Regions from separate parts of the Solibacillus sp. FSL H8-0523 genome, predicted to be linked through region 3. Evidence: riboswitches for the same ligand, from Rfam matches in the RefSeq annotation. Region 3 holds a riboswitch; each other region holds the start of a gene.
What was found. Region 3 has a riboswitch for S-adenosylmethionine ahead of metK (methionine adenosyltransferase). Riboswitches for the same ligand answer to the same signal wherever they lie in the genome.
Positions count from the first base shown of each region.

Region 1: linked by a shared signal. The riboswitch ahead of NSQ62_RS19040 (bifunctional homocysteine S-methyltransferase/methylenetetrahydrofolate reductase) and the one ahead of metK (methionine adenosyltransferase) in region 3 are both predicted to bind S-adenosylmethionine.
Region 2: linked by a shared signal. The riboswitch ahead of NSQ62_RS19725 (ATP-binding cassette domain-containing protein) and the one ahead of metK (methionine adenosyltransferase) in region 3 are both predicted to bind S-adenosylmethionine.

Region 1 is NZ_CP150291.1:3,804,024-3,815,208, forward strand. Features, by position in the region: gene NSQ62_RS19020 (sensor histidine kinase) at 1-266, opposite strand, end outside; gene NSQ62_RS19025 (fatty acid desaturase) at 344-1,378, opposite strand; gene NSQ62_RS19030 (N-acetyltransferase family protein) at 1,507-2,019, opposite strand; gene metH (methionine synthase) at 2,079-5,510, opposite strand; gene NSQ62_RS19040 (bifunctional homocysteine S-methyltransferase/methylenetetrahydrofolate reductase) at 5,503-7,344, opposite strand; SAM riboswitch class I at 7,448-7,552, opposite strand; gene hemG (protoporphyrinogen oxidase) at 7,674-9,056, opposite strand; gene NSQ62_RS19050 (globin-coupled sensor protein) at 9,190-10,491, opposite strand; gene NSQ62_RS19055 (chemotaxis protein) at 10,903-11,185, opposite strand, start outside.
Region 2 is NZ_CP150291.1:3,936,468-3,947,652, reverse strand. Features, by position in the region: gene NSQ62_RS19740 (M20 family metallopeptidase) at 1-3, opposite strand, end outside; gene NSQ62_RS19735 (MetQ/NlpA family ABC transporter substrate-binding protein) at 18-869, opposite strand; gene NSQ62_RS19730 (methionine ABC transporter permease) at 883-1,545, opposite strand; gene NSQ62_RS19725 (ATP-binding cassette domain-containing protein) at 1,535-2,560, opposite strand; SAM riboswitch class I at 2,661-2,760, opposite strand; gene NSQ62_RS19720 (NlpC/P60 family protein) at 2,934-4,487, shown strand; gene NSQ62_RS19715 (DUF948 domain-containing protein) at 4,602-5,003, shown strand; gene NSQ62_RS19710 (glutathione peroxidase) at 5,056-5,601, opposite strand; gene NSQ62_RS19705 (hypothetical protein) at 5,734-5,874, opposite strand; gene NSQ62_RS19700 (hypothetical protein) at 6,223-6,345, shown strand; gene NSQ62_RS19695 (hypothetical protein) at 6,366-6,488, shown strand; gene NSQ62_RS19690 (hypothetical protein) at 6,541-6,981, shown strand; gene ahpC (alkyl hydroperoxide reductase subunit C) at 7,382-7,945, shown strand; gene ahpF (alkyl hydroperoxide reductase subunit F) at 8,050-9,606, shown strand; gene NSQ62_RS19675 (MerR family transcriptional regulator) at 9,688-10,563, opposite strand; gene NSQ62_RS19670 (MMPL family transporter) at 10,735-11,185, shown strand, end outside.
Region 3 is NZ_CP150291.1:3,191,830-3,203,014, forward strand. Features, by position in the region: gene NSQ62_RS15870 (pyrimidine dimer DNA glycosylase/endonuclease V) at 1-86, shown strand, start outside; gene NSQ62_RS15875 (hypothetical protein) at 67-477, shown strand; gene NSQ62_RS15880 (alanine/glycine:cation symporter family protein) at 567-2,018, opposite strand; gene NSQ62_RS15885 (alpha/beta hydrolase) at 2,159-2,965, opposite strand; gene NSQ62_RS15890 (gamma carbonic anhydrase family protein) at 3,104-3,637, shown strand; gene metK (methionine adenosyltransferase) at 3,731-4,927, opposite strand; SAM riboswitch class I at 5,277-5,388, opposite strand; gene pckA (phosphoenolpyruvate carboxykinase (ATP)) at 5,599-7,185, shown strand; gene NSQ62_RS15905 (prolyl oligopeptidase family serine peptidase) at 7,362-8,156, opposite strand; gene NSQ62_RS15910 (NUDIX domain-containing protein) at 8,140-8,607, opposite strand; gene NSQ62_RS15915 (transposase) at 8,653-8,970, opposite strand; gene NSQ62_RS15920 (DNA starvation/stationary phase protection protein) at 9,054-9,497, opposite strand; gene ytzI (YtzI protein) at 9,734-9,886, shown strand; gene NSQ62_RS15930 (hypothetical protein) at 9,883-10,038, shown strand; gene yidD (membrane protein insertion efficiency factor YidD) at 10,035-10,268, shown strand; gene NSQ62_RS15940 (zinc ABC transporter substrate-binding protein) at 10,374-11,185, shown strand, end outside.

The sequences.
Region 1 (11,185 bases), 610 kb from region 3:
AGCGATAAATACACATAACCAAAGATCAGTGTCATTAAAATATTAAGCACCATTTGGAAGCTAATCCACATATACTTTAGTCCGTTACTCGCACTAAATGAAAAGAAGTGGCATAAGAAGTAACCTAAAATGATGACAATCCCTACGATAATTTGCCACAATGTAAACGATTGAATGATGAAGAAAAATGGCATGATACAAAAGATGATCCATATATAAATACTCAACATCGGACTTTTCGGGATGATACTATACCAAGTTTGCATAACAGCCTCGATTCTCTTTTTGTTCCTATTATATCAAAATAGGCGCCTCTCGCATGGCTGAGGCGCCTGTTTTGTTGCTATTTCGTTGCGAACTGTTTATCGCGCATGGATTCACGCTCTGCTGCTTCTTTAAATGTCACGAAACGATAGTTTTCTGGATCGTATAATTTATAACGAATTGATTCTAAGCTTTTTTTGATGGTAATCGTTGTTGCTTGTTGAAGCGGCTTCACTGTTTCGTGCGCATCCTCTAATTTATAGTTTGGAATACGTGGTGATAGGTGATGCACATGGTGGAAGCCGATGTTGCCTGTTACCCATTGTAATAACTTCGGTAGCTTGTAGTATGAGCTTCCTTCTACTGCCGCTTTCACATAATCCCACTTCTCATCTACTTCGAAGTATGAATCTTCATATGTGTGTTGGATGTAGAACAACCAAATGCCTAACGAGCCTGCGATAAATAATGTTAAACCGTGTACTAGTAAGAACGTAGACAAACCAAACACCCAAATCAGTGTCGTACAGATTGCTAATAACGCGATGTTCGTATAGTACGTATTCATGCGCTCTTTACGCTTCGCATCTTTACGATTTATGCGATTTAATACAAGTACCATAAATAATGGCCCTAAGCCAAATAACACGAATGGATTACGATAGAAACGGTAGCCTAAGCGACCCATTTTTGTTTTTTCAAGGTATTCATCTACTGTTAACATGTCGATATCACCAATACCACGCTTGTCTAAGTTCGCGCTTGTCGCATGGTGAATCGTATGCTCACGTTTCCATTTTTCGTATGGGAATGACGTTAAAAGGCCTGTAATATTACCGATGATGTCATTTGCCTTTTTACTCTTAAAAAATGAACCGTGTGTACAGTCATGGAAAATGATAAACGCACGAACAACAAAACCTGAAGCAACGATACTACAAATCGCCGTATACCAAGGTGAGTATTGTAATAATACGTAACCAGCTACCCAAATCACTAAGAGTGGTACTAGGGTATTTAATAATTGCTGAATACTAACTCGTGTTTCAGATTTTGCAAACGGCGCCACATCTTTTCGTAGCTGCTTCGTTTTTTCTGCATCTGTTTTAGCCATTGTGAATCCCTCTTTCCTCAATCTTTATTAACACCATCTTATAAAAATTGAGCAAATGACAATACGCGCAAACATCATTATTTTTTTATGACATCTGTCATATGACCAGGTATTAATCTATCATTTTATTAATTTTCACGCGGATTTTCAGGTCCTTTTAAGTCAAGTTGATAAAATACCAAATCTAACCAACGCCCAAATTTATACCCCGCATTACGAATTGTGCCACTATATGTAAACCCTAATTTCTCGTGAATGATCATACTCGCTGCGTTTTCTTTATCAATACCCGCAACCATTGTTTTCACATCCTGCGCTTTCGCATGGTCAATTAAAACGTGCATGAGCTTTGTCGCAATGCCTTTTTTATAGTGATTTTTATGAACATACACCGAATGCTCTACGGTGTATTGATAAGCTGGATAGGCACGGAAAGCCCCGTATGTCGCGTAGCCTGCTACCTCACCGTCGATATCAAAAACAAATAACGGCTCCCGGTTCTTTTGCTTGCTGTCAAACCACTGCATACGTTGGTCTAATGTTTGTTCTTTGTACATATAAATCGCCGTTGAATGCAAAATGTTGTCGTTAAAAATTTCTAAAATGGCTGGTACATCTGCTGCTGTTGCTTGTCGGATCATTTTTTCGTCCCCCTCCAAATTTACAAAACCGCCCTATGTAACATAAGGCGGCTAAGATGTTATACGTTAAAGTAGCGTGCATCTGGATGTGCGAACACAATCGCCGATACACTTGCTTCTGGTTCCATCATAAAGCCTTCTGTTAATTGTACACCAATTTGTTCAGGCTTCAGTACAGCAAATAATTTTTCTTGGTCTTCTAAATTCGGACACGCTGGGTAGCCAAAGCTGAAGCGCTGTCCTTGGTATTTCGCAGCGAAGCGATCACGCATTGTAAAATCGGTCGCATCAGGGAAGCCCCAATGGTCGCGAATTTCTTGGTGAATACGCTCTGCAAAGCCCTCTGCAAGCTCTAGTGCTGTTGATTGCAGGGCATGGCTTTCTAAAAACTTACCAGCTTCTTTTAACTCGCTAGCTTTTTTACTAACCCCTTTACCAGCTGTTACAACCATTAATGCGACATAATCCATTTCTCCGCTTGCTACCGGCTTCAAATAATCCGCTAAGCATAAGAATGGTGCCGTTTGCTGACGTGGGAAGGTGAAGCGCTGAATTTCAGTTTTCGCATCTTCTGGGCTATAAATGACAACATCATCGCCGTCCGATTGTGCAGGATAAAATTGATACATCCCCGAAGCTTGTAACTCACCGCTTGTTAAATAGCCATTCACTAAGTCCGTCAATAACACCGCACGTTCATCTTGATCTGCGAGTAGCTGCTGTAAATTGCCCTTTAAGCCTAAATGATGGCCGATTAAAGTACGCATATTGACGTAAGGATGTAAATGCGCAACAGAATAATCCGGCTTCACATGCGGCACTAAATCTTTTGGCGTCAGCACCGATGCATCACTCACTGTTCGCACAGGTTTTTCCGTAACTTCAACGACTGGGCGTGCCGCGCGTTTGGCATCTGCCTCTAAACGCTGTTCGCGTGATTCCTTTAATTCGGCGATTAATAGCTCCCGCTCGTCTTTATTCATTAAACGATTGGCCTGTTCTAAGCCTTGCATCGCATCTTTTGAGTAAATAACAGGACCATCATATTGATCAGCAATTTTCGTTTCAGTAAAGCGACGCGATAAGGCCGCACCCCCTACTAAAATTGGAATATCAATGCCCGCATCCTTAAAGTCCTGCGCGGTAATGACCATTTGCTGTGCCGATTTTACAAGTAAGCCCGATAACCCAACAAAATCTGGCTTTTCTTTGCGAATCGCTTCGATAAGTTGCGCTGGTGTCACTTTAATCCCTAAATCAATTACACGGAAGCCGTTATTGCTTAAAATAATATCGACTAAGTTTTTACCAATATCATGCACATCACCTTTTACAGTCGCAAGCACCATCGTTCCCTTATTTGCTGATGTATCGCCTTTTTCCATAAATTTCTCTAAATGTGCAACGGCTGCTTTCATAACGCCCGCACTTTGAAGTACTTCGGCTACGATTAACTGATTAGCGTTGAATAAACGACCAACCTCTGCCATCCCGGCCATCAGTGGTCCATTAATAATTTCAAGTGGCGTCTCAAAGATTTGACGTGCTAAATCTAAATCTTCAATTAACCCTTCTTTTGTACCTTCTAAAATATAGTAAGCTAAACGTTCTTCAACCGTTGCTGGTAATTCTTTTACGACCGCATCTTTCTTTTTACCACGGTAAAAGTCGGTAAATACTGCTAATGTTTCATCATTCGTATTAAAAATTAAGTCATTCGCAAGCTTAATTTCCTGCTCAGGAATTGACGCGTAACGCTCTAGCTTTTCGGTATTCACAATCGCATAATCAAGGCCTGCTTGTGTACAGTGGTATAAATACACCGCATTTAACACTTCACGACCAACTGGCGGTAAACCGAATGACACGTTACTTACGCCAAGCACGGTTAAACACCCTGGTAAGTGTTCTTTAATGAGACGAATCCCTTCGATTGTTTCTTCAGCTGCTCCGATATATTGCTCATCGCCTGTACCAACTGGGAACATTAATGGATCAAAAATAATATCCCCTGGTGACATGCCCCATTTTTCTGTTAGTAATTTAAACGAGCGTTGGGCCACCTCAAGTTTTTTCTCACGTGTAACGGCCATCCCGATTTCATCAATTGTACCTACAACAAGTGCGGCACCGTACTTTTTGACGAGTGGCATCACCGCGTCAAAGCGCTCTTCACCGTCCTCTAAGTTAATCGAGTTAATGATTGCCTTCCCTTGTGAAAACTTAAGTGCTTCTTCCATAACCTTTTCGTCTGTTGAATCGATTACAAGCGGCACCTTCACTTTTTTCACGACTTCTTGCATGAAGTTTTTCATATCTTCCACTTCATCACGGTCTGGGTTTGCTAAGCAAATATCAATGACATGCGCCCCATTTTTCACTTGGGCACGCGCAATTTCAGCCGCCTCTTCGAATTTCCCCTCGATGATTAAGTTTTTAAATTTACGTGAACCGATAACGTTTGTACGCTCTCCAATAAATAATGGGCGCATCGAATCATCGTATTGTAAAGGTTCAATCCCTGAGAGAACGTGACCGTGCGTCGCCTCTTTTGGCTGACGCGGCGCATAGCCGTCAACTGCCGCGCGAATGGCTGCGATATGTGCTGGCGTTGTCCCACAGCAGCCGCCCACAATATTTAACCAGCCCTTTTCAGCGAAGCCTTGTAGTTTTTTTGATAACGAATCCGGCGTCTCATGGTAGCAGCCCTCTTCATCTGGTAATCCCGCATTTGGATAACAGCTAATATAACCCGTCGAAAGCTCCGCTAATGAACGCAGGTGATCGGTCATAAATTCTGGACCTGTCGCACAGTTTAACCCTACTGATAATGGCTTGATATGTTCAATCGAAATGTAAAAGGCTTCAATCGATTGCCCGGCTAATGTTGTCCCCATCGGCTCGATTGTTCCTGAAATCATCACCGGAATTTCTTTACCTAACTCTGTAAATGCGCGGTGTACCGCAATCGTTCCAGCCTTAACGTTTAACATATCTTGTGACGTTTCTAATAAGATTAAGTCCGCGCCCGCTTCGATTAACGCCTTTGCCTGTTGGTAGAAGTTTTCCTCTAGCTCCTCAAACGAAATACCGCCTGTTACCGATAGAGTTTTCGTCGTTGGCCCCATTGCTCCTGCAACAAAGCGTGGCCATTCTGGTGTTGAAAATTCACGTGCCGCATCTAATGCGATTTTGACAGCACCTGTATTGATTGCATCCGCTTTATGTCCTAAATCATACTCATTTAATACAAGCGGCGTTCCACCAAATGTATTGGTACAAATAATATCTGCGCCCGCTTCTAAATAGGCACGATGAATTTTTTTTAGTACATCAGGACGTGTCAGTACAAGGTTTTCGTTACAGCCATCTAAGTCCTCGCCGCCGAAATCTTCGTACGTTAAATTTTCAGCCTGTAGCATCGTCCCCATGGCACCATCGATGACTAAAATTCGTTTTTGTAATTGCTCATGAATTGGGTGATTAAACATTTGTTTTTTCTCCTTTATGTTTCGCGTCATACTGTTTTACATAATCCATTAATTGTAATGTCATATCGTATCGTAAAAACGGTGTAATTAAGTAAATACCGTTGAAATACTGACATGCTGTATCTAGTAATTCTTGCGCGATTGCTAAGCCTTCTTGTGTTGCTGCCTCTTTATCGTCCCCACATGCTGCCATGCGTGCTAATACTTCATCAGATAGTTTAATGCCTGGCACTTCATGGTGTAAAAACTCGGCACTGCGTGATGAAGTTAGTGGCATAATGCCGATATAAATAGGCGTTTCTAGATGCTTAGTTGCTTCGTAAATTTCTACAATTTTTTCCTTTGTATATACCGGCTGCGAGATGAAGTAATCCGCGCCATGCTCAATTTTCTTTTCTAAACGCTGCACTGCGCGATCTAACACACGCACGTTTGGGTTAAAAGCTGCTGCTACAGAGAAGTTCGCCTGTTTACGTAGTGACTTCCCGGTAAACGAGCCACCTTCATTTAATTGCTTAATGAGTGAAATTAACTCCATTGACGACACATCATACACACTCGTTGCCCCTGGGAAATCGCCAACCTTTGTTGGGTCTCCTGTGACAACTAAAATGTCATGTAGCTCTAGTGCATCCAGCCCCATTAAATGAGACTGTAAGCCAATTAAGTTACGGTCACGGCAAGTTAAATGTGGCAGTGAGCGAATGCCGTACTCCTTTAAAATCGCCGCCATCGCGATATTACTAATACGAGGTGAGGCTAATGAATTATCTGCCATCATCACAACATCCGCGCCCGCCTCTGCTAGCTTTTTCGCACCCTCCACAAAGCCATCAATTTCTAAGTGACGCGGTGTGTCGAGTTCAACAATTACCGAACGCTCGCGCTTTGCTTTTTCGTGCAGTGGTTCATGTTTACGCGGTTCTGCCACGCGGACAAATTCCGTACGTCCCTTTGTTTCTGCCTTCTCTTCAATTGGCGAAAGCTTGGCTAAACGTTTTTTCGCTGCTGCGATATGCTTTGGCGTTGTCCCGCAGCACCCACCAATTAAACGCACGCCTTGGTTCACTAACTCTTCTGCGGCACGTGCAAAATAGTCCGTTTCCGATTCATACACAACGCGGCCGTCTTCTACATCTAAAAGTGAGGCATTCGGATAAGCCGATAAATATGCCGTTTCCGGTAGACTTACTCCTTCAAACGCTTGAATCGTATGGAATGGCCCTAGTCGACAGTTGCTACCTACAATATCCGCTCCTAAACGTTGTAGATCGTGTAACGCTTCATTTAGCGACATCCCGTTTTGTAGTACGCCTGCTTCTTGCATCGTTACTTGCGCGATAATCGGTAAATCCGTTAATGTACGCAGTAGTTGTACACTCTGCGCTAATTCTTCAAAATCATAATACGTTTCAAGTAAAAATCCGTCTGGCTCACCGGCAAGTAGTACCTCCGCTTGCTCTTTAAATGCCACTAAAATTTCCTCTAGTGTGGCATCGCTTTTACGAATGCCGCGAATCCCGCCAATTGTTGCAAGTACGTACTGGCCACCCGCTGCTGCGCGCTTCGCGATTTTCAGTGCCGCTTCGTTAAATTCCTGCACACGTCCCTCATAGCCGTAGCGTGCGAGCTTAATAGCATTTGCTCCATATGTATTCGTTTGAATAATATCTGCACCCGCAGCGATATACTCTCCGTGAATTTTTTCAATAATTTCCGGACGTGCCACATTCATTTCCTCATGACAATAATCCAGTCCATACGAATATAATAATGTGCCAATCGCACCGTCTGCCGTTAATACCTTTGTTTTTAAATCTTGTAGTAAACCCATCGCCTTCACTCCATTATTCACAGTATTTTCAGTCTATTAACACTATAAAAAAGCCTTCTTTTCATATAAAAAGAAGGCTTCTATCATGTCGGATTTCGTTTCCTTCTCATCTTCTGGCGAAGCGCCAACTGGATTTAGCACCTGACAAATGAAATGTTGGTTGCTGAAGCTTCACCGGGCCAGTTCCCTCTGCTTCTCTCGATAAGAAATTTTATGAATTTTTCAAATAATTAAATGAATCATAACTTTATCACACTGGAACGTCAACCCTTTAGGCAAATAAAGTGCTTTTTCATGCAATGAAAACGCTTCATTTGGGTAATTCCGATTTAAACACGTGCGATAATTTGTTCGGCTGTTTTTTTGCCATTTTGAATACACGCACCAATTCCAACACCAAAATAAGAGCAGCCCGCAAGTAAGACATTTGGATAATGCAAAGCTAATTCTTTTATCACATGACCTAACGCTTCGTTATGTGCTAAATCATAACGCGGCATTTGGCCGATCCACTTTGTGACGTTAACAACAGTCGGCTTTTCTTCAATGCCCAGACTTAGTTTTATATCGCCTAAAGCGACCTCTGTCAGTTGTTCATCGGTCATGGCAGCTAGCTCCTCGTAGCGCGGATTAATGTTTTTATAGAACAAACGGACAAGTAAGTTACCTTCTGACGACGTATGCTTCCATTTACGACTCGTCCATGTTGAGGCATTACATACTAAATCTGAGTTATGGGATACGATAAAGCCCGTGCCATCTGCTGGTAACATGCGATCTGCCACATCAAAACCAACATACATCGTTAATGCTGAGGCAGTCGTGAATTTTTCTAATTGCGTACGTAAACCAGCGTCTTGTAATACCGTAGACACCGTTTCATTTGGTGTTGCAAGGACAACGATATCCGCAATAAGCGTTTCGTTTCCTAACACAACACAGTAGCGCTCACCCTGTTTTTCAACGGCTTGAATCGCTGTATTTTTCATGAATTCCACTTCTGGTAAAGTCTCTTCTAATCGGTCAATCAACGCCGATAAGCCACCTTTAAACGAAATGAATTTTTTATTTGCCGCCTTCTCAAATTGTGCACGGTTTGCTTCAAAGCCTTTCATAATCGAACCGTACTCATTTTTATAGTCGACTAAATAAGGCAATGTCGAGTTGAGACTTAATTGATACAAATCACCTGAATATACCCCCGCTAACACTGGTGCGATTTGTTTACGCACAATTTCCTCACCTAGGAAGTACTCTAAGAAATGGCCAATTGAGCTTTCCTTTGTAAAATTTGTGTTCGGTAATTCTAAATCTTTTAGCGCACGCTGTTTGCCTTCTTCTGAAATAAGTGTACTTGCCATTAACGACTCCATGCTCATTGGAATACCAAACGTTGAACCAGCTGGAATTGCGTGTAACTCGTTATTCGTATGAATATAGGAAATGCCCGTTTCGTTATAAACGAGTTCACTTTCAAATCCTAATTCCTGCACAAGCTCTAACACACCCGGATGACGGGCAACGATTGAATCCGCCCCTGTTTCCATAATAAAGCTTCCATCATGCTCTGAATGAATTTTACCGCCTAAATATGGTTTTTTTTCGATTAATACTAAACGTGCGTTGACATTTTTTTCCGCCAGTTGTTTTTTTAAATAATGCATCGTCGTTAAGCCAGTAATTCCGCCGCCAACTACTACTATTGTTTTCATATTTGTTTCGCTCCTATTTGTTCGCTCTTAATTTCTTTTTTCAGTATAAGCCTTTTTTACGAAAAATAGGGCTGACGGATATTACAATTTTGTATAAAAAAATGCACGCTAAGGGAAATCCCTTAGCATGCATCTAGTTTCCTTTTTCTAATGACTGCGCAACTTGTGCTAACATATCTGCTGCATCTGTTACTTCGTCAAAAGCACTGCCTAATTCTACAATTACCTCGCCAATCTCGCCGACTTCTTGCTCAACTAAACTATTTTGTATTTTCGTTTCTTGCATTGACTCGACGATCGCATTAAATTGTATTTCCGTATTATGCATACTTTGCTCACCAACTAGTACCGCTGATTTAATTTCTTGAATCGACTCTTGAAGTTTGGCCGTACGCATATTTGTATTTTGTAACAACGCTTCAACATTTACTGCCGATTCTTTTGTTTGTTCAGACAGCTTACGAACCTCACCAGCTACAACACCAAACCCTTTACCCGCTTCCCCAGCACGTGCTGCTTCAATTGCCGCGTTAAGTGCAAGTAAATTTGTTTGGTTGGCGATGTTTGTTACGATGCCCATTGTAGATTCCATTTCTTTTGAAACCTCTGTTAGCTTGTCCATCTCCTCTGAAATCAGTCCTACTGAGTGATGAATGGCATTCATGCTTACGGTTTGCTGTTGAATCTGAACTTTCCCTTGATACGCTTGATCTGTTGCAACTTTAGAAATATCAATCGCCTTTTTCGCATAGGCAATCATCACATCTGATTGTGATGTTAGCTGATGGAAGGAAGCATTTGTTTCTTCTGAAATGGCTGCTAAGTTCGCTGAGGATTCAATTACGGCATTCCCTATTTGACGCTTTTGTTGCTCTAGTTTTTCTTGCATGCGTTCGATAACAAGCTCATACTCTTCTAATACGACTTGTTGCTCGAAATTTAAGATTTTTGAAATCGCTGCAATCGTACGGAATCGTTGGTCATCATCATCGATATGATCTTGTACTAATCGAATAAAGTCGATTAGTAGACTTTGGAATGCGCCGATATACCATTTCGTTTTGAGCCCGATATGTACATGAACACGAGAAATCTTTTTACGTTTCTCAAAGTATTCCGAATCGATGACACCGCTAAACATTTCACAAATATGACGCTTTAACGTTACTTTTAAACGGTCGACAGAGCTATGGTCATTAATAATATCAACCAAACTTTGCTCCATCCCTAAATTTTTATAAAACGTATCTACAATTCTTTCAATATTTTCATCTACTTGCGGTTTAAATACTTTCAAGTGTTTTAAATCATCTTCTGTTAAACCTAGCATTTTTAATTGTTTCATTACGGCACTATTTCTAGTACTTTCAAGCTTTACATCAACTGTATTCCAATCAATTACTTGTTTTTCATTTTTCTTTTTATTAAAAAACATTAGCGACCTCGCCTTTTCCTATTGTTATAAAAAAGTTATTTATTCATATATATGAAACATGAGTTAAATTTATTCATAACACTCTGCGCTATCGTCTCAAATACGTTTGTTTCACTATCAAAATCCCATCTAACCTACAACTTCTCTATTATAAGGAAGCGACTTGTTCTTGAAAACTATTTCCGACTATTTTCCAACATTCTATGCTTTGGTACTACACAGCTATGTTAGCACCTAGTTATATCATCGTGTAAATTCATTCCATCCCCAAATATTCGCTCTCTAATTCTGTACCAAAAGCGCCATTGAATTCCCAACATACACTTTTATGACCGTCCGTTCGTTCTTATTAGTCCTAAAGACCTAAAACGAAAAGGACCGCCACAAAATCGTTGTGACAAGCCCTCTTTGTTAAATCGCTGTAAGTCTTGTTGATAGTATGTTCATCTCTACTTCTAGGGCAATCGAACGTATGTCAAAATAACGTAAGCGTTCCTCACTGCGGTCCATTAACTGCTGGTTCGAATCTTTCATATTAATGGCATCACATACAAATAGCTTTAATGTACGAATACCTGATTCAATTTTCCGGATTTCTTTCCCGTAAACTAGGGCTGTATTATCCGTGGTCTTGCCTTTTTTCATTTGAAAAATATTCGTATTAATTAAATCATCAATTTTATCGTAACGGTTT
Region 2 (11,185 bases), 740 kb from region 3:
CATGGTAATTCCTCCCTTTATTTAGATATTACTTTTAAATCTTCGAATGATTTTTCTAATTCTTCATCTGTTAAGATTGTCATAAATTGACCACCGTTTGTATCTTCTTGAATGGCTTTTTCAATTTCTTCTGTATGGTAAAGTTCAATAATTTTTTTGTACACTTCGTTGTCTTTATCTTCTGCACGTGCAGCGATAATGTTGACATATGGGTAGGCATTTTCATCTTCCGCAACTTCACGATAAATTGGGTCCTCACCTGGATTTAAACCTGCTTGACCGGCAATCCCGTTGTTAATAATTGCTGCAACTACATCTGGTAGTACGTGTGGTGTTTGCTGTGCTGTCATTGGGATAATGTCTAAGTTTAATTTGTTTGCCGTAATTTTTGTTGGATCACCGAATAATCCGAAATCATCGGCTAATTCAATGAAGCCAGCTGATTCAAGTAAGCGTAGTGCACGTGCTTGGTTAGATGGATCATCAGGAATCGCAATTTTATCGCCTTCTTTAATTTCGCCTACGTCTTTAATTTTTTCTGAGTATAAGCCAAGAGGCGCGAATACTGTAGAGCCAAGTGGAATAAGCTCGTTTCCACTTTCATTGACATAGCTTGCTAAGAATGAAATGTGCTGGAATGCGTTTAAGTCTACTTCACCTTGTGCTAATGCGTTGTTTGGTAGTGTATAATCGGCAAACTCGATTAATTCAATATCGATGCCTTCTTTTTCAAGTTTTTCTTCTAAAATTGGCCACTGTGCACCATCTGCACCGTTTACCCCGATTTTTACGACTTCTTTGTCATCACCACATGCTGCTAATGTGAAAGCTGATAATGCTGTTAGGGCTGTTAATAAGATTTTTTTCATAAGTATAGTTCTCCTATCGTCTTAAGATTTTTTTTGCTAATGTATTGCCGAGCCATTGTGCGAGTTGTACTAATGCGATTAAAATGACGACGGTGACAACCATGACAGAGCCATCAAATCGTTGATAACCATAAGTAATGGCAATATGACCTAAACCACCGCCACCAACTGTACCTGCAATCGCTGAGAAATCGATTAAACTAATTGTTACAAAGGTTAACCCTAAAATAAGTGGTCCTAATGCTTCTGGAATTAACACGGTAAAGATAATTTGCAGTGGGCTCGCACCCATTGCTTTTGCCGCTTCAATAACACCCGGGTCGATACTGATTAAGTTTGTTTCTACAATACGTGCAATGCCGAATGCTGCGGCAATTGTCATTGGGAATACGGCTGCGCTTGTACCGATTGTTGTTCCCATAACAATTCGTGTTAGCGGCGAAATTGCTACTAAGAAAATTAAAAACGGAATGGGGCGTACAATGTTGATTAAAATATTAAGTACGTTAAATGTTAACTTGCTTTCTAAAATATTATTTTCACGTGTTACGAATAAAAGTATTCCTATGGAAATACCAAGAATTGAACCAAAACCAAGCGTCAAAATAACCATATAAAGTGTTTCGCCAGTTGCTTCAATAATTCTTGGCCAAAATGTACTCCAATCAACCTTCATTTAATAGCACCTCCTCTACGTCAACTTGCTGTGAAAGCTCTTCGATGACTTTCTTTATTTGTTCGTCCTCACCCTGGAATGAAATGAGCAAGTTACCAAATAATTTTTGTTGTAGCTCTCGTACGGAACCATAAATGATGTTAAATGGTACGTGATGCTTTTGCGTAATTTCAGAGAGTAGCGGGTTATGTGTGAGCGACCCTTTAAATAATACGCGGTATAAATGCTGCCCACCAGAACGTTGCCACTCTTGTAAGATCTGTGGTGAAGGAACATCTTGGTGCACCGATTGAATAAAACGCTGCGTTGTTGTGTGCTGTGGTTGTGTAAACACTTCGTACACATCTCCTTGTTCAATCACTTGCCCTTGTTCCATGACTGCGACACGATTACAAATCGTCTGAATAACATGCATTTCATGGGTGATGAGTAAAATCGTAATGCCGAATTCTTCATTTACTCGTTTTAACAGTTTTAAAATATCAGCTGTCGTTTCTGGATCCAGTGCGGATGTTGCTTCATCGCAGATGAGAATATCTGGATTCGTTGCAAGTGCACGGGCAATTCCGACACGTTGTTTTTGCCCACCAGATAATTGTTCGGGGTAGTCTTTTGCTTTTTCAGATAGCCCCACGAACTTTAAAAGCTCTGTTGTACGTCGCTCGATTTCAGCTTTTGGTGTACCAGCCAGTTTAAGTGGATAGGCAATATTGCCAGCGACTGTTCGTGATGTCATCAAGTTGAAATTTTGAAAAATCATACCGATGCGGCGACGTAATTGGCGTAAATCTTTTGGAGCTAGCGATGCTAAATCAGTTCCTTGTATTTTGACAGTACCTGTAGAAGGCTTTTCAAGTAAGTTGACTAAGCGCAGTAGCGTACTTTTGCCAGCACCACTGAAGCCGATAATCCCAAAAATGTCACCTTGTTCAATGGTTAAGTTCACATCGCGAACCGCATGAACTTCACGATCTTTTATTTTAAATGACTTTGATATATTCGAAAATTCAATCATTTTAACGCCCACCTTTATTAGAATACAATGCGAAATTTTTCATAAAAAAAACTTTCGCATCTTAAAAATAAGATACGAAAGTTTGAAAAGTCTACTTTTGTTCTTATCTCTCAAGTCATTACTTGCAGGATTTGGCACGAGGCTAATAAGCTGTTGCCGAGACGTCTCAGGGCCTGTCCCTCAGTCTCTCTTGATAAGAAATATTTAATTGGTTGCTTGCTGTGAACCTAATATTAAATCCCAGTAAACTGATTGTCAATATATATTTTTCGAAAAAATATTTTATTCTGAATAATATTCGATTATATGAGATATGGGAGGAAATATTTGTTAGAATAATATTTTAGAGAAATGAATAGGAGTGAAAAGAATAATGACAAAGAGAATTGTTCAAATTGTAGTTATGCTTTTAGTATTTTTTAGTTTTCATACGAGTGGGCAAGCGAAGGTATTTATCGATGTGGGAGACGGTTCAAAATTAGAACAAGAGCTGGTGGTTCTTAGTGATTACGGTGGGATTACAATAACACCGAACGAAGCATTCCGAGTAAATGAAGCCTTAACACGTTATGAAATGGCTGAATTTTTAGTGCGTACATTACAGTTAGATCTAGAAGTAAGTGCAATCCCTACATATGCAGACATAGCACAAGATGATGAAAGAATGCCGGTTATTGCTGCGATTACCGAAGCTCGTATTATGTCGGGCTTTGAAGGCAATTTTAATCCCGATGCAATAGTAACACGTGTTCAAGCGGTGAAAACGTTAGAACAAGTGTATCAATTAACTGGTCAATCGAAATTAGGTTATATAGATATTAAGACAAATCACGATGCGTATGCTACGATTCAAGCATTTATTGCAAATGGAATTTTTATTCCAGCAAAAAATGAAAAATTTAACCCGAATGCACAGATAGCACGTGGAGATTTTGTTTCCTACTTAGCACGTATTTTAGAGCCGACATTACGTCTAACAGAACCTAAAGAGCCAGTGTATGAAAGCTGTGTTGTGGAGACGGATAAAAAGCGCTATGTTGTCGATGTCGCGGTAACAAATATGTGGAATAAATCAAATCAAACACGTAACATTGATTATCCATCAAAGAAAGATCCAGTAGACATGCAAAAATGGGTGTCATCTTTATCGATCATGCAAAAAAAATGGCTTGTTGGGAAAACAGATACACAGGCATTATATGGCGATGAGGTAACGCTTATAGAAAAGAAAGGAAAATGGTCTCGAATTGCAGCAAAGGATCAGTATGTGCCGTATTTAAAGGCTGGTTATCCAGGATGGGTGCCAGAATCACATGTTGCTGTTACAACGAAAAACTATGATGATTGTGCGATTGCAGTCGTAACGGCAAAGAAAACAACATTAATAAACGAAATCAATAAAGAGAAGTTCTTAGAAATTAGTTATGCAACGATTTTACCGGTAGTTAAGACAGATGACACGTACTATCATGTCGAAACGCCAAATAAAGGCATTAAATTATTAAAGAAAAGCGATGCAAAAACGTATCAAAAGTATAGTGATATACCAAAACCAACAGCTGAAACGATTATAAAAGAGGCCAAACGTTATTTAGACTTACCATACTTATGGGCAGGTACATCTTCTTGGGGCTATGATTGCTCAGGTATTTTATATGCGGTATTCCGCACACACGGCATTATGATTCCGCGTGATTCGTTCTACCAAGCAAAGGGTGGTAAGGCAGTAGCGAAAAAAGATTTACAGCCGGGCGACCTTGTATTTTTCGCTTATAATGGCGGTAAAGGGAAGGTATACCACGTAGGACTTTATCTTGGTGGGGGTAAAATGCTCCATGCACCACACTATGCGTCAAAAGTAAAAATTGAAAACATGAACCAAGGCGCATATAAAAGAAACTATTCTGGCGCACGCCGATACTTATAAAAATTAATCCGCAATCAAATTTAAATATATTTGATTGTGGATTTTCTTATTTATCACTAGTGGGAAATTGGGTATATATAATAGAATAAAGAAAACGAAGTGGGAGGCGTTGGAATGAATGGTTGGTTATTAGCATCTGTTATTATTGTCGCAATCGCGGTTGTTGTATTAATCGTCTGTATCGTTGCGGTCATTGTCCCGTTTAAAAATACAGCGACGGTCTTACTTGCGCACGCAGATGGCATTCAAAAGCAAATGAATGGTATTCAAACACAGACAACTCAGCTTGCAGCAACAGCTGATAAAATGAAGCAAGACATCGAGTATAAAAAGGAGTCAGTGCAGGGCGTTGTTCAATCGTTGAAAAATACAGGCACCGTGTTAAATGAAATCAATGATTCCACGCAGGCCCTAACGTCTAAAGTAATAAAAAAAGCAGCGGATGATCCGAAGCGTCAAGCACAGGTGGAGCAATGGACAAATACAGCAATGGGCTTTTTAAATCGTAAAGCTTAAAAAAACAGATGAAATGGACCACGAACGGGTCATTTCATCTGTTTTTATTTGTTTATAGAAGCTCTTCAATCGCCTTTTCGATATCAAGCATCGAAGTATCGGGTTCAAAGCGTTTGATGACTTTCCCTGTTGAATCTACTAAAAACTTGGTAAAGTTCCAGCGGATATTGCGACCGATTAAATAATCGGGATAGTTCTCTTGAATATGATTAAATAATAATTTTTGCTGCATGGAATGTTTTTCAAATTCAGGACAATCAACTTCATGCTTTAAATAGTTGAATAAGGAATGCGCTTTTACACCGTTTACTTCCACTTTATCGAAAATTGGATAAGACACTCCGTACTGTAATTTACATTGGGTCTTTGTCGTTTCCCCGTCTTCTGGGTTTTGGTTGCCAAATTGATCACAAGGGAACGATAAAATTTCCAAACCTTTCTGCTGGTATTTCTCATAAAGCTTTTGCATATCTTCGTATTGGTATGTAAATTGACATTGACTTGCTGTATTCATAATTAGCATTATTTTGTTGCGGTATGTTTCCATTGATAAAATTTCACCATTTGGCTTTTCAACTAAATAATTATAAATGCTCATAAAAACCCTCCTATGTGTATCTAATTTCTTAGCCATTATATAAATATAACTTGGAAAATTCCATAAATTTGATTGGTAAAGGATAAAAAGCCCATTGAAAAGCTTTCTTGTCTTTTCAAAAGGCTTTAAAAATTATTTTAATACATCCTGATAATCAGGATTTTTCTCGAATTGTGCTTTGGAAAAAGCGCAAAGCGTTGCTGAGAAAAACACATCGATTTTTTCTCCAGTGTATTTCCGGTAGCCATCATTTAATAATTGTTGTTCTGTCATTTCGATCATCTCTTAGCTAATTTTACACATAAGTACGTATACCCGTAAATGGAGTTTATGAAAAGCAAAATCGATGAAAACGCTTTTATTCTGTACTAGAACAGAAGTTGCTCGTTCGCGATTTTTTTCTCTACTTTCGATTTAGAACGAGGAAAATACCGGTGTCACAAAGTGTTCAAAGTAAGCGTTTTAATTATGAACACATTGTGAAAAGCCAGACATTTCACTTTCTTTTTATAAAAATCGGAGTAGAATAGGATTCAAGAAGTTGTTATATAACAAGTTGCAAACGTCATTGGGGAATGAACGATTTTATAATACAGTTTTATAAAAAAGGAGAAATGAAACATGTGGGTAGTAACCGTATTTAACAATCAAAATGATATTCGTATATTCGAATACACAACAAAAAAAGAAGCAACAGTAAAATTAGCAAACTATAAAAATGCCGTTTTATCATACACAAACTAATTAAAAGGGAGCGAAAAAATATGTGGGTAGTAACCGTATTCAATAATAAAAATGACATTCGTATGTTCGAATATACAACAAAAAATGAGGCTGCTAAAGTAGTAGCACAATATAAAAACGCAGTCTTATCTTTTACAAACTAATTAACAAACTACAAAGAGAGTGTCCGGAATTCATTTACCGGACACTCTCTTTTTGGTGTCTTCAAAAGATGATGAAATACGGAAATTAGCAGAGCGAAGTATAGGAGCTACACGTAAAATTAGTGATATTTTATTGGAGCTTCAAGGTGAGATTCAACTTGTGAAGGAAAGCAATGACCAGCAAACGACAACGATTGAAACAAGTAAATCTGAAATGGATGATGCTCGTCATTCAATTAACTTGTTAATTGAAGGGACCGAGCTTTCACGCCAAAAAATTGAACAGTTGGATGAACTAGTAGCACATCTGCAAATGGTAAGCACTGAAGAAAATCAAATTTTCTCGTCACTTTATTCAAGCATTCAAAGTAATGCGGCAAACAGTGAAGAGTTGTTATCCATGGTTGAAGATGTATCAGTATCGGTAAACCGACTCAATAAGTTGCTCGACAAGTTAGTTGATCATACAAGTGAGTTAGAAAAGTTATTTTAGTTTTTCTCAATTATTTACCTTTATGGATATTAAGCGAGAATGGCATACAGGGGGGGGAGAGCGGATTCGGTTACAACGAACCCGCTCTTTTGTATTTTCAAAAAAATTTTTTTATTGGTTTTAATGTTATTGGGTAAAAAAATATAGAATAATTAAATTTACCTGATTGTTTAAAATTAGAGAAAATAAACGTAGGAGAGAAAATATATTACATTTCGATGGATGTTCGCAGGACGGTGACAAACCAGATAGTTAGAGTAACAAAAAGTAACACTTCTTATTATTACCGAACAGAGGTTGACTAAAATTGGATAATGTAAGATAATTTAAATCGTAATAATAATTATTTTATAATAATTATAATGTTAATCATTTACATACATTCGAGGAGGAAATATACATGGCTTTAATCGGTAAAGAAATCGCACCATTCGCTGCAAAAGCGTTCCAAAAAGGTGAATTCATCGACGTATCTTCAGAAAATTTCAAAGGACAATGGTCTGTAGTGTGCTTCTACCCAGCAGACTTCACATTCGTTTGCCCAACTGAGTTAGGTGACTTACAAAACGAATACGCTACATTAAAATCTTTAGGCGTTGAAGTATACTCAGTTTCTACTGACACACACTTCACACACAAAGCATGGCACGACAATTCTGATGTAATTGGTACAATCGAGTACATCATGATTGGTGACCCATCACACACAATCTCTAAAGCGTTTGACGTATTAAACGAAGAAGACGGTTTAGCAGAACGTGGTACATTCATCATCGATCCAGATGGTATTGTACAAGCAGTAGAAATCAATGCTGGTGGTATCGGCCGTGACGCTTCAATTTTAGTTAACAAAATTAAAGCAGCTCAATACGTACGTAACAATCCAGGTGAAGTTTGCCCAGCGAAATGGCAAGAAGGCGGCGAAACGTTAACACCAAGCTTAGACTTAGTAGGTAAAATCTAAGAACAAGCAATCGTTGTTTAAATAGAACTTTCATGGCGGCAAAAACCAACCTTAACGGATTGATTTTTGTCGCTATATTTTTAGTTATAATTAGGAGGGATTTTATGTTAGATAATCAAATTAAAGCGCAATTACAGCAGTATTTAACGATGCTTGAAGGGGACTTACTGATTAAAGTGAGTGTCGCTGACGATAAAACGTCTCAGGACATGTTAAACCTAGTAGAAGAATTAGAAAAAATGTCACCACGCATTACCGTACAGCACGCCTTATTAGAACGCACACCAAGCTTTAGCATTAACAAAGTAGGTGCAGAAGAATCAGGTATCTTATTTGCAGGGTTACCGCTTGGTCATGAATTTACATCACTTGTTTTAGCATTATTACAAGTTTCGGGACGTGCACCAAAAGTGGATGCAGCTGTAGTGAAACGTATTCAAGCAATTAAACAGCCGATGAAATTCGAAACATATGTGAGCTTAACATGCCACAACTGCCCGGACGTGGTACAAGCGTTAAATATTATGGCAGTGTTAAACCCGAATATTTCAAACACAATGGTTGAAGGTGGCGCGTTCCAAGACGAAATTAAAGCACGTGACATCATGGCGGTTCCAACGGTGTTCTTAAACGGAGAAAACTTCGGTGGCGGTCGCATGGAATTAGAAGACATTTTAACAAAGCTTGGTGAAGTATCAGACGGTTCGGAGTTTGATAACGTGGATCCCTTCGACGTACTTGTTGTCGGTGGTGGTCCTGCGGGTGCAGCGGCTGCAATCTACTCAGCACGTAAAGGAATTCGCACAGGAATCGTAGCAGAGCGCTTCGGTGGCCAGGTGAATGATACCTTATCAATCGAAAATATTATCGGCACAAAGGCTACAGAAGGCCCAGCATTCGTATCAAGCCTTGAAGCACACGTGTTAGAATATGACATCGATGTGATGAAATCTCAGCGTGCAGCGAAAATCGAGAAAAAAGATTTCGTTGAAGTAACACTTGAAAACGGGGCGGTATTACAAGGGAAAACCGTTATTCTTTCAACAGGTGCACGCTACCGTCAATTAGGTGTACCGGGTGAAGAGCAGTTTAAAAACAAGGGTGTTGCGTATTGCCCACACTGTGACGGCCCGATTTTTAAAGGTAAAAACGTAGCAGTAATTGGTGGCGGTAACTCAGGCGTGGAAGCAGCAATCGATCTAGCAGGTATCGTGAATCACGTGACGCTTATTCAACGTAGCGCAGAGTTAAAGGCCGATCAAGTATTACAAGAGCGCGTACGTTCTTTAAAAAATGTAACGGTACTTACAAATGCACTTACACAAGAAATTACGGGTACAGATAAAGTAAACGGTTTAACGTATGTGGACGCTATTTCTGGGGAAGAGAAGCATATCACGTTAGAAGGTGTGTTCATCCAAATCGGATTATTACCTAACACTGAATTCCTTCAAGGTGCGGTTAACATGAATGAGCGCGGCGAAATTATTGTAGATAAGCATGGTGCTACAAATGTGCCTGGCGTATTTGCTGCAGGGGATTGCACAGATGCAGCGTACAAACAAATCGTTATTTCAATGGGTTCAGGTGCAACAGCAGCACTTGGCGCATTTGATTATATGATTCGTAACGTTACAGAAAAACCATTAGTAGAAGCATAAAAAAAGTCCGCGGTATGAATATTCATATCGCGGATTTTTTAGTAGGTAAGAAAGTATAAAGTTTTAGCCTTATACCAGTGTCTAGGCATTCGCGCCAGCTGCAAAAATATCATCAATCTTACGTGATAATTTTAATGCTTGTAGCCCAAACTGTTCGTAATATTTTTCAGAGCCCGCACCACCAATGTAAAACATAATGTCTTGGTGAACTTGTGCTAGCTTATCGAGCATGTGAACGGCTTGAGCATGCTCAGTAAATGCAATGTCTGTTGTGCCCGTTAATAAGACGATTTTAGGTTTTTTTAAGGCGATTGTCGATTGAATGGCAGTTGGTGCTGGTGAAGGACCTAGCATCAATGTTTGATAGCCACGCAGCATGCACTGAATAAGCAAAATTTGCATCGGAATTTCATGTCGTTCTCCAGGTAGACAGCTTCCTAATACAAGTGGAGCGTTGGCTTGTACGAAGTAATGGCGACGAATATGCGCTAAAAAATCACGTACCGTTTGGCTACTGATGGCTTCTTGATATTCACCCCAGGCATGCTCACACCATAATTGACCGACTTCACGTAAAAAGGGAACAATGATTTGTTCGAGCAATTTTTCAACGCCAAATTTATGGTGTGCATGCTCAAGCAAATGCAGCAATTGCTGTTCATCGCCAACTGTGCCAGCACGAATCATTGCTTGGCGAATAGAAGTTGTATGGTCCTGTTCATGATGTGCTTGTTCTTTTGTATAACGTTCAATCGCTTGGCTTACCGTTAATCCGCTATTTGTCAGTTCAGACACAGCGGTTAACGTTTGTAACTCGGTATCTGTATAAATACGGTAGCCATTTGCTAAACGTTTTGGCTGAATAATTTGATAGCGGTCTTCCCACTTACGGATAAGTTGTTTGGAAAGTCCCGTCAAATCCGCTATTTGTTGGATGGAGTAAGTTTTTCCAGTCAAAGTTACACCTCCTTTAAAAAAATTATAATTATTTCTATTGAATCCGAAAAGAAAACACTTGTCAAATGTTTTCGTTTCCGTGTACAATGTTTGTATAACCTTAAAAATGGGTATTATTCATCGTAGGTAATTGTTATAAACGAATTGAACATAAAAGAAGGGGTTGAACAGATGTCGAAACATCCATTAGAAAAATGGGGAAGCATCATGGGTGGGAAAAATACGCGTTGGGTCGTTGTTGCTTTATGGCTTATTTTTGCTGTCGCGCTAGCATTCATTTTCCCGCAAATTAACAGTGTAGAAAACTACGCTGGAGAAGAGATTCCAGAAACTTATACATCTGTAAAGGCGGGCCAAATTATTGAAGAGCAATTTGCTTCAGATAGTGGCATACCGCTACTGATTACATGGTATAAGGAATCAGGTTTAACGGAACAAGATTTAACGAATATCCAAGCATTATATAAAGACTTAGCTGAAAATCCATTACAAGGACAGGAAATCATACCGCCATTCCACGAAATGCCGGTCCAGGCGTTAATGGGCTCTCTATCTGAAAATGGCGCGGCGATTGTCACACCGGTCTTTTTCTCAGCAGATGAAACAACAGAAGTATTTAAAG
Region 3 (11,185 bases):
AAAAGGATTTTTCAAAGCAGCAATTCGAAGCGCTTGATGCTTTTTACAAACAGAGGGGGACACAGATTGAAAAAACGCTTACGTAAAAAAGCAGGAACTCGATACCATGTTTTAAAGCGTGCACAAAGGGCAAAAGTAAAGCGTAAAGGCAAAGGATGCATTGATTATGCGCTCGTGCCAATTGGCCTAAACGATCAATTAGCACTCGCTTCTGAAGGCTATACAATTGATTATCCATATGCCACGCATTGGCTCCTTCAACTCAATGAGGCAAAAGAAAAATTCCCAATCAAAAATGATGTGTATGATGCGATTCATTATCTACTCGTTGTCTATCTTTGCAACGAACAAGGGAAAACAAATAGCGATTTCGCCATTACTATTCATTTTTTACCTGCATCAACAGTCGATAACGTACAGGCATTTTTTAATACTCTATTAGATGCAATGAAACAGGATGTGTTTTGGGAAAACTAGCATTGCTGCAAGCGCCAGTTTTCCACTAAAAAAGTACATCACCCTAAAGTGATGTACTCAGCCCATGGATGGCGAAATGCCGTCATCCATTATTTTTTATTGTACTCTTCCCAGAAGTCCGCGTTTTTAATGCCTAACTTCTTCGGATCAAATACAGGATCCTTGCCCTCTTTTTTCTGCTGCTCATAGTCTTTTAATGCAAGAAGCGCTGGTTTCATAATAAATAGCATCATAATAACGTTGATCCATACGGTTAAACCTAGCCCTACGTCACCAAACGCCCACGCTAAGTCGGATGTTTTTACTGTTCCGTAGAATGCAGAAGCAAGTAGAATCACTTTCATTAAGAAAATACCGATTTTTTCAGCGCTACCTTTAAACATGTACGACACATTTGTTTCGGCAATGTAGTAGTAAGCCATTAATGTTGTAAATGCGAATAAGAATAAAGAAATTGCGACAAATCCTGAACCGAAGTTATTTAATGCAGGGAATGCATTATTTACAGCGGCTTGTGTGAAGCCTGAATATGTGATGGTTTCATCTAATTTCGCTTCGATTAATACTCCGTCTTGACTACCATCATGTACATTGTACGTGCCCATGAATAAAATCATTAACGCTGTCGCAGAACATACTAAAATTGTATCGATATAAACCGATGCTGCTTGTACTAAGCCTTGTTTAGCTGGATGAGAAACTTCAGCAGCTGCGGCTGGATGTGGGCCTGTACCTTGACCTGCTTCGTTTGAGTAGATCGCACGTTTTACACCCCAGAAAATTGCGCTACCGATCATCCCACCAAAAATCGCATCCGATGCAAAGGCACTACGGAAGATTAAAGCAAATACTGCTGGTACTTCAGAAATATTCATAATGATAACAATAAGTGCAACTAATAAATAAATTAATGCCATGAATGGCACTAAAACTTGCGCTACGTTGGCAATACGTTTGATTCCACCAAAGATGATGATGCCAAGTAAGATAACCGTTACTAATCCTGTAATCCATGGCGCAATCCCGAATGCATTTTCTACTGCACCTGAAATAGCATTAGCTTGTACACCTGGCATTAAAACTGCCACTGACATAATCATTGCAATGGCAAAAACGACACCTAATGCTTTAATTCCTGTCGATTTTTCGATGTAAAATGCTGGACCACCACGATACTGTCCGTCTTTCTTTTCCTTGTAAATTTGCGCTAATGTTGACTCCATATAGGCTGTCGATGCACCGATAAAGGCTGTCACCCACATCCAGAACACGGCACCTGGGCCACCAAATGCAATTGCTGAAGCCGTACCGATAATGTTACCCGTACCTACACGACCAGATAACGCAATCGACAATGCCTGGAATGACGATACCCCTGCATCTGATTTTTGCCCTGTAAACATCAGCTTGAACATATCACCAATTAAACGAACTTGAGCGAATTTTGTCAGAATAGAAAAGAACAGCCCGACAATTAAAATTCCATAAATCATTACTGGACCCCATAAAATATTATTGGCCCAACCTACAAAGTTATTAATAAAATCCATAACCTTCCCCCTTATTGAATTAGTGTATTAATTTAGATTTTAGTATATTACAAAGATTCAGAAATTTCGATATAAATTTTATAATAATTGAAAAAACCTAGCAAACAATTACTTATTTGCTAGGTTTCGTTTTATTCAATAATATAACCTAAGTCCCGTAAAACATTGTCAATAAAGTCTACACTATAGCGGAAAACTTCTTCACGCTCTAATTCAAAATAGAGACTATGTAAGCAACCTTTCCACTGTTTGTAGTGGAATTCAGAATGCTGAATTTGTTCATATGCCCATTTTTTTGTCGCCTGAACGTCTGTTACTTTATCATTTTCACCAGTCATCACAAGCAGTGGCACATTCGGTAGCTTAAATTCCGGATCACGAATGACGCGTGTCGCTTGCTGCCAATCACGATACCATTTTACCGTCACCGTATCATTTAACGGTAAATATTCTTTAAGCTCCATTAACACATCCGTGTTACGTGTAAAATGCTGTAATGACAGTTCATGCTTCAGTTTCATATTGGATGTAATGGCACTAAAACTCGATAACGCATTCGTTAGCTTACCTGGCGTTAGTTTTAGCTGAAGCCACGGTGATGTTAATATAATTCCTGCACAATCTATTTTTTTCTTTTGAAGTACGTAAGTTGCAATCGTTGCGCCTAACCCATGACCAATAACAAATAACGGTAAATTATATTCTAGTGCTACTTTAAATAGTAGTTTCGTATATTTTATATAGCCTTCAAAGTCTTCGTCGTGATATCTTGCAAATTTTGCTTGCTCTCCATGTCCCGGTAAATCTCCCATGACAACGTGAAAGCCTGCACTTCGAAACTTTTCAATTAACCATGCGTACCAGCGATGATGCTCATATACACTGTGAAGAATTACGATGACTGCTTTTGGTTGCTCTTCAGCTTCCCATTTCCACATGGCCAACCCACGCTTTCTATCAAATCTCTATTTTCTATCATACATCGCACCTAGAAGAAATGCTAATTGAAAATTCCTGTCCATCTGTTACGATAATAATAGCACTTACTATTTTATCTAAGAAAAGAGGAATTGCCCATGATTTACCCTTACAAAGACAAATCACCCGTGATCCACCCGAGCGCATTTATTGCTGATTACGTAACTGTTACAGGTGACGTGACAATCGGTGCTGAGTCAACAATTTGGTTTAACACGGTAATACGTGGTGATGTAAACAAGACGATTATCGGCGAACGTGTGAGTATTCAGGATTTATCATGCCTTCACCAAAGCCCAGCTTACCCGTTAATTATTGAAGATGAGGTAACGGTTGGACATCAAGTAACGTTACATAGCTGTACAATCAAAAAACGTGCTTTAATTGGTATGGGTTCCATCATTTTAGATGGCGCTGAAATTGGTGAAGGAGCCTTTATCGGTGCAGGTAGTCTTGTGCCTCCTGGAAAAGTGATTCCGCCTAACTGTTTAGCGATGGGGCGTCCTGCAAAAGTAGTACGTGAAATAACTGAAGAAGACCGCGCTGACATGGATCGTATTATTCGTGAATACGTAGAAAAAGGGCAATATTACAAGTCATTACAAAATGACGCTACGAACAATCACATGTAACAACATACAGTTTCTTCCTATTAAAGAGCGTAATTTTGTTTAAAAAAATGGAGTCACCAGTAGTTAATTACTACCGATGACTCCATTTGCATTTTATAGACCTGCTTTTGCTTTAAGAATTTCTGCTTTATCTGTTTTTTCCCAAGGGACATCTATATCTGTACGACCGAAGTGACCGTAAGCAGCTGTTTGCTTATAAATCGGACGACGTAAGTCTAACATCTTAATAATTCCTGCTGGGCGTAAGTCGAATAATTCACGTACCCATTCAACGATTTGCTCTGAATTTACTTTGCCTGTACCAAATGTGTCAACCGCGATTGATACCGGTTGTGCTACACCGATTGCATACGCTAATTGTACTTCCGCGCGATCAGCTAAGCCTGCTGCTACGATATTTTTTGCTACATAACGTGCTGCATAAGCGGCAGAACGGTCAACTTTTGTTGCGTCCTTACCAGAGAACGCGCCACCGCCATGACGTGCATAACCACCGTAAGTGTCTACGATAATTTTACGACCTGTAAGACCTGCATCCCCTTTAGGTCCACCGATTACGAAACGGCCTGTTGGGTTGATGAAGTATTTTGTCGCTTCATCTAATAATTCAGCTGGTACAACTGGTTTAATAACAAATTCTTTCATGTCTGCTTGAATTTGCTCTAATGTTGCTTCTTCATCATGTTGCGTTGAAATAACGATTGTATCCACACGTACTGGTACGTTGTTTTCATCGTATTCGATTGTTACTTGTGTTTTACCATCTGGACGTAAGTAAGCAAGTTCCCCTGATTTACGTACTGCTGCTAAACGACGCGCTAATTTATGTGCTAGAGAAATCGGCATTGGCATAAGCTCTGGTGTTTCGTTACATGCATAACCGAACATTAAGCCTTGGTCACCTGCACCAATCGCTTCTAACTCATCATCTGTCATTGAACCTTCACGTGCTTCTAACGCTTGGTCAACACCTTGCGCGATGTCAGGAGACTGTTCGCCAACCGCTACAAGTACTGCTAAGTTTTCAGCGTCAAATCCGTACTTACCGCGTGTGTAGCCGATTTCTGCTACCGTATCACGAATAATTCCTTTCATATCTACATATGTTGAAGTTGTGATTTCGCCCGCTACTAATACTAAACCTGTTGTTACCGTAGTTTCACAAGCTACACGTGCATTTGGATCTGCTGCTAAAATGGCATCTAAAATAGCATCTGAAATTTGGTCACAGATTTTGTCTGGATGTCCTTCCGTTACACTTTCTGATGTAAACAGTCGACGATTTGTCATGTCATTTTCCTCCTAAATTCACTCTTACTAAAGATACGGTACTCATTACCCATGTCCGCTTATTTTTTCGATAAAGTGAAACTTGGCTCGGTGCGATTTAACATCCCCAAGCTTTTACCAATCGGGCTTTAAGAGACCGTTGCTTGTCCACTTACGCCATGTTTCACTTCCCCATTAAAGTAAACAGTTACTGTCCCTTAATGCAGGATAAACGTCAAGCATTTGCTTTGACACGAGGTTTTGAAAGGCTGTTACTTTTATCGTTCTAATTTATAAACAAAAAAATCCCTTTTCTCATGAGTCGCGTTCATCACGCGTGAGGAAAGGGAATTATATTCGATACCTTTCACTCTTATCGTTCAAGGGTAGTTTTGCCCTTGCATCAGGTTGGCACCAACACGCGACTTGCGCAGGTTGCCGGGTTTCATAGGGCCTGCCCCTCCACCAGCTCGGGATAAGAGTATCCGTTCAATTACACATCTTACGTAAAAACGATGCCCCTGTCAATTAATTTTGTCTTATTTCGTACAGTTTTAAAATCGTTAGAAATTCATTAAAAAATAATTCAGAATTAGTATAGATTATTATATTCAATGTGTTATACTATTTTTGAATTAACAAACAACTCCCCTTCACAAGGGAATACTATAAAAAAGGATGGTATTTAATAGATGAATTCGGTAGAAATTGCTAACGAGCTGAAAGAACTTTTAAACGGGGAAAACATTCAATCTCAATTATCAGTTCCACAATTAGTTGAAAAAGCTACATCACGTGGAGAAGCAATGTTAACTGTAGAAGGCGCATTACGTGCTGAAACAGGTAAATATACTGGCCGTTCTCCTAAAGATAAATACATGGTTGAAGAAGAAGGTTCAAAAGACAAGATCGACTGGGGCAAAGTAAACCGTCCGATTTCTGCTGAAGTCTTCGACAAGCTTTACGTAAAAGTAATGGACTACCTAAAAGAGCGCGATGAATTATTCGTATTCGACGGCTTTGCAGGAGCAGATCCAGCTTCTCAATTATCTATTAAAGTAATTAATGAATATGCATGGCACAACTTATTCTGCCACCAATTATTCATCCGTCCAACAGCCGAAGACTTAGCTTCTTTCGCTGCTGACTTCACAATCGTATCTGCTCCAAACTTTAAAGCAGATCCAGAAGTAGATGGCACAGGTTCTGAAACATTCATCATCACTTCACTTGAAAAGAAAATCATCTTAATCGGTGGTACTGAATATGCTGGAGAAATGAAAAAATCAGTATTCGGTATTATGAACTACTTATTACCAGAGCAAGGGATTTTCCCAATGCACTGTTCAGCAAACGTTGGTGAAGAAGGCGATGTTGCTTTATTCTTCGGTTTATCAGGTACTGGTAAAACAACGTTATCAGCAGACGCTGACCGTAAATTAATCGGCGATGATGAGCACGGCTGGTCAGATACTGGCGTATTCAACATTGAAGGTGGTTGCTATGCAAAAACAATCAACTTATCAGAAGAAAATGAACCAGAAATTTACAACGCGATTCGTTTCGGTTCAGTATTAGAAAACGTCGTAGTAGATACTGAAACACGCATTTGTGACTATGATGACGGTTCATTAACTGAAAATACACGTGTAGCGTACCCAATCGACTACATCGATAACATCGTATTACCATCAGTAGCAGGTCACCCAAATACAATCATCTTCTTAACAGCAGATGCATTTGGCGTATTACCTCCTGTTTCTAAATTAACAAAAGAACAAGCAATGTATCACTTCTTAAGCGGCTTCACTTCGAAATTAGCTGGTACAGAGCGCGGCGTTACAGAGCCGGAGCCAGTATTCTCTACATGCTTCGGTTCACCATTCTTACCACTTCCTGCTACTGTATATGCGGAGCAGTTAGGCCAAAAAATCGACGAGCACGGTTCTCAAGTGTTCCTAGTAAACACAGGCTGGACTGGCGGCGAGTACGGTGTAGGTTCTCGTATGAAGCTTTCTTACACGCGTGCAATGGTTCGTGCAGCGATCGAAGGCAAATTAAACAATGTAGAAACAATCCAAGATGGCGTATTCGGATTAAACATCCCTGTCGCAATCGAAGGTGTTCCAACAGAAGTATTAAACCCTCGTGAAGCATGGGCTGACAAAGCAGCGTACGATAAAAAAGCAGCTGAACTAGCTGAGCTATTCAACAACAACTTCGCGAAGTTTGCAAATGTTGATGAAGTAATCGTGAAAAAAGGCGGTCCTTTAGCGTAATTTGCTAGGAAAAGGCATTCGCGCCAATATACTGGCGCGAATACCTAGACTCGCTCAATCAATGCGACATAACGTTTAACCTACGAGTGTCTTACTAACATGTTGCTCAGATCAGGATAAACATCATATAAATGTAATGTATATCATAGTACACAAAAAGGATGCTACGCACGGCTCTAATGCGTAGCATCCTTTTTTGATTTCATCCAACTACATAATTTCTGAACAGTTAAACGATTTAACTTCGGTGGGAAATGATGCTTTAAGCCAAATGAAAACCAGGTTTCTACAACTTTGCCTTCATCTTTTAAATAGAGCTCAAGCTGATAGGCATGCTCGATATCCACGTGCTGGTCTTCAGTACCATGAATGATCAGTACGGGCGCTTGAATGTCTGCCACATCATATAATGGTGTGCGGTCCTCATAGTTTTCTGGTACTTTATTTGGCGTGCCCCCAACAATACGCTTTAAGCCGCGACGCATATCCACACGTTCCCAATAAGTTGCCGTTGCATCTGAAACCCCAGCCCACGTTACAAGTGATTTCACCTCATCCGATAAAATTGCTGTCCATAACGCCATTAAACCACCGCGCGAAAAGCCGAATACATTCACTTTTTCAACCGCAATAAATTGTTTTAATACCATGATGGCGTTCATCGCATCATGACGATCATCGCCTGCAAATTCGTCTTTCCCTTCGCCCCCTCGATTGCCTCGGTAATACGGTGCAAATACGACAAACCCTTGGCTAGCAAATTGTGCAACACGCGCTGGGCGTACCATGCCGATTGACTGTAACCCACCTCGTAAGTAAAGAAGTGCTTCATAGTCCCCTGCTTCTTTCGGGCGTGCTAATAAGCCTTTTACACGTAACCCCTGTGACCAATAAGTGACCTCATCCAAACGAATGTGCGCATTTGGCGATGGGTATGGGCGTATTGCAAAAACCTTACCATTGTCGTTCATGATTTTTCACTTCCTGTAACATCTTTTTCATGCCGGCATCTCGCATGTAAAAGCTTAAATTTGGCTGTTGCCAAAGCTCTTCTTCTGTTAGCCATAATATCCCGTCTGTCTCATAGTCACCAACAAAAGGTTCGATTTCTTTTACCTTCACTGTGAAAACCGCCTTACAAAACGGAATGTTATCGTGCACAATATAATACGCAAACCACTTTGCACCTTCTACAATCACATTGGTTTCCTCATACACTTCACGAACAGCCGCTTCTACGAGTGTTTCTCCCTCTTCTTGCTTGCCTCCCGGAAACTCTACGCCTCGGCTTGTATGAATAGTACAAAGCCATTTCCCTTCGTGCTGCACGAGCGCTAATACATGCCTCGGCTCCACGGTAAATGGCCCTTCATCAAAACGTAAATCTACCTTTAATCCGTTTTCATCTATAAATGTAAACATTCGCTCAACTCCTACTTATTAGTGTAGCGAACGAACGCGGATCATTCAATAGACGTGTGCACGAAAATACGGTAGCTGTTCAACAAATCGCTTTGCTTCATCATCGCCAAACTCATGAATGAGCGCATAGATTTTTTGGAGCCGGTAATCAATCTCATGATTTAGTCGGTCCATATGATACGGAATATACGGCAGATGCGCACGAAACGCATTCGCTGCTTCTAAGCTTTGCATTTGTGTAAATAACTTCGAAAACACACGCGCTTTAATTGGATCCATTTGTAATACAAACTCATAGGATGACCCTGGTTGCAAGTTACATGTTAAATGAGCAACCGATACATAAACATTTTGCTTTCCCAAATTTACTCACCTCTAAGCGTAACATGAGCAAATTCGGCAAAACTATGCAAAAAACGACCCCAAATTCGGAGTCGTTTTCTTTATTATTTCCCTAAATACGCGTTTAACATCCAAGCGTGTTTTTCTAAGCTTTGGTAGGTTGCGTTTAATAAGTCTTCCGTACGATTATCCCCCGCTTCACCAGCTGTTTCCATCGCTTGTTTTAATGCTTTCATAATCGTTTCAAAATCGGCAATTGTTGTTTCTACCATTTGCTCTGTTGTTTCTTTGCCTGTTGCCTCTTCGATTAACGACAAGGCTAAATGCTCTTTTAACGTCGCAATCGGCTTACCACCCTTAGATAAAATGCGCTCAGCGACTTCATCTAAATTTAGTGTTACTTCGTTGTAAAGCTCTTCGAATTTTGTGTGTAGCGTGAAGAATGATGGACCGTTCACGTACCAGTGGTAGTTATGTAGTTTTGTGTACAATACTGACCATGTTGCAACTAATTCGTTTAATTGACCGTTTAATTTTGCTTCTGCCATGCTTGTCACCTCATAAATTATATTTAAAATTTCTATATAGAAATTTTATACCTAATTGAAAAACATTCTCACCAATATCATAATACACTTTCCTCACAATAACTGTGACAAAAAACTGAATTTCACCAATCTTTTTTATTATTGCCGAATGAAAACGTTTTAAAACATAATATAGTCAAATTTCACACTCCCTATTTATTGTAAAATAGAAGAGAATTTAAAAAGCTGGAGGTAAGATGATGACGACAACCATTATTATCATCGCAATTTTCGTAATTGTAATCATTACGGCTTTATTTTTAACAGCAGTGAACTGGGGTTATAAAGTAAAGCATACCGTCGATGTCATTACGCATCATGATCAAGAAAAAACAGAGGTGAAAAAATGAGCTTACCAATTGTATTAATTATTATCGTAACAATTATGAGTATTTTTGCGTTCTCAATTATTTTACTTGCTCGAAAAAACAACGTATCATTAAAGCAGACGGTTGATGCAAAACCGATTCGAGCCTATAAAAATGGAGAGCAAAAGCAGTGAAAAAATTAGTTATCGGCTTCATTCGCCTATATCAAAAATACTTATCCCCAATGAAGCCACCGTCATGCCGATTCCACCCTACTTGTTCGAGCTATGGTATTGAAGCCATACAAAAGCATGGGGCTATTAAAGGGTTGATTATGACGACTATACGCATCTTAAAATGCCAACCACTTCATCCTGGTGGCTTTGATCCAGTACCAGACAAATGGCCTTCGAAAAAAAAATAATTTTCGAAGGCTTTTTTTATTGTATTTTTTCCGATTTTCTTGTATTATTGGAACTGTTGAAAATAATCAAATCGTAATTATTACTATTTAAGGGGCATATACAGTATGAAAAAATGGTTTTTATTCATTCCAATGTTAGCATTATTATTAGCAGCATGTAATTCAGATAATGCTACACCTACAACCGATACAGAAAAAACAGATGACACTTTATCAATTTATACAACGGTTTATCCGCTACAATATTTTGCAGAACGAATCGGTGGCGAGGCCGTTAACGTTTCTTCTATTTACCCAGCAGGTGCCAACGAGCATACATTTGAACCGACTCAAAAAGATATGATGACGTTAGCAGATGCAGACATATTTTTTTACATTGGTCTTGGTTTAGAAGGCTTTGTTGAAAATGCTAAGAAAACATTAGCCAATGAAGATGTAAAATTAGTCCCTACTGCAGAAGGTGTAACAGAAGAACAGTTACACATCTCAACAGGACATACACACGAAGAAGCAATTGAAGAAGAGCATGATCACGAACATGATGAAGATGAACACGCAGAAGAAAATCATGACGACCATGCACATACAGACCACGATGCACACGTTTGGTTATCACCAATCATTTCACAGCAATTAGCATTAGCGATTAAAGATGAATTAGTTGCTGCTTTACCAGATCAAGAAGCAACATTCACGAAAAACTATGAAACACTTGTAGCCGATATAGATACATTAAACGCAGACTTTGAAACAATGGCTGCTGCAACGAAAAAGAAAACATTCTTCGTTTCACACGCGGCATTCGGCTATATCGCTGGTCACTACGGGTTGAAACAAGTACCTGTCGCAGGCTTGAACTCGCAAAGTGAACCTTCACAAAAAGAGTTAACATCAATTGTTGATTTAGCGAAAAAAGA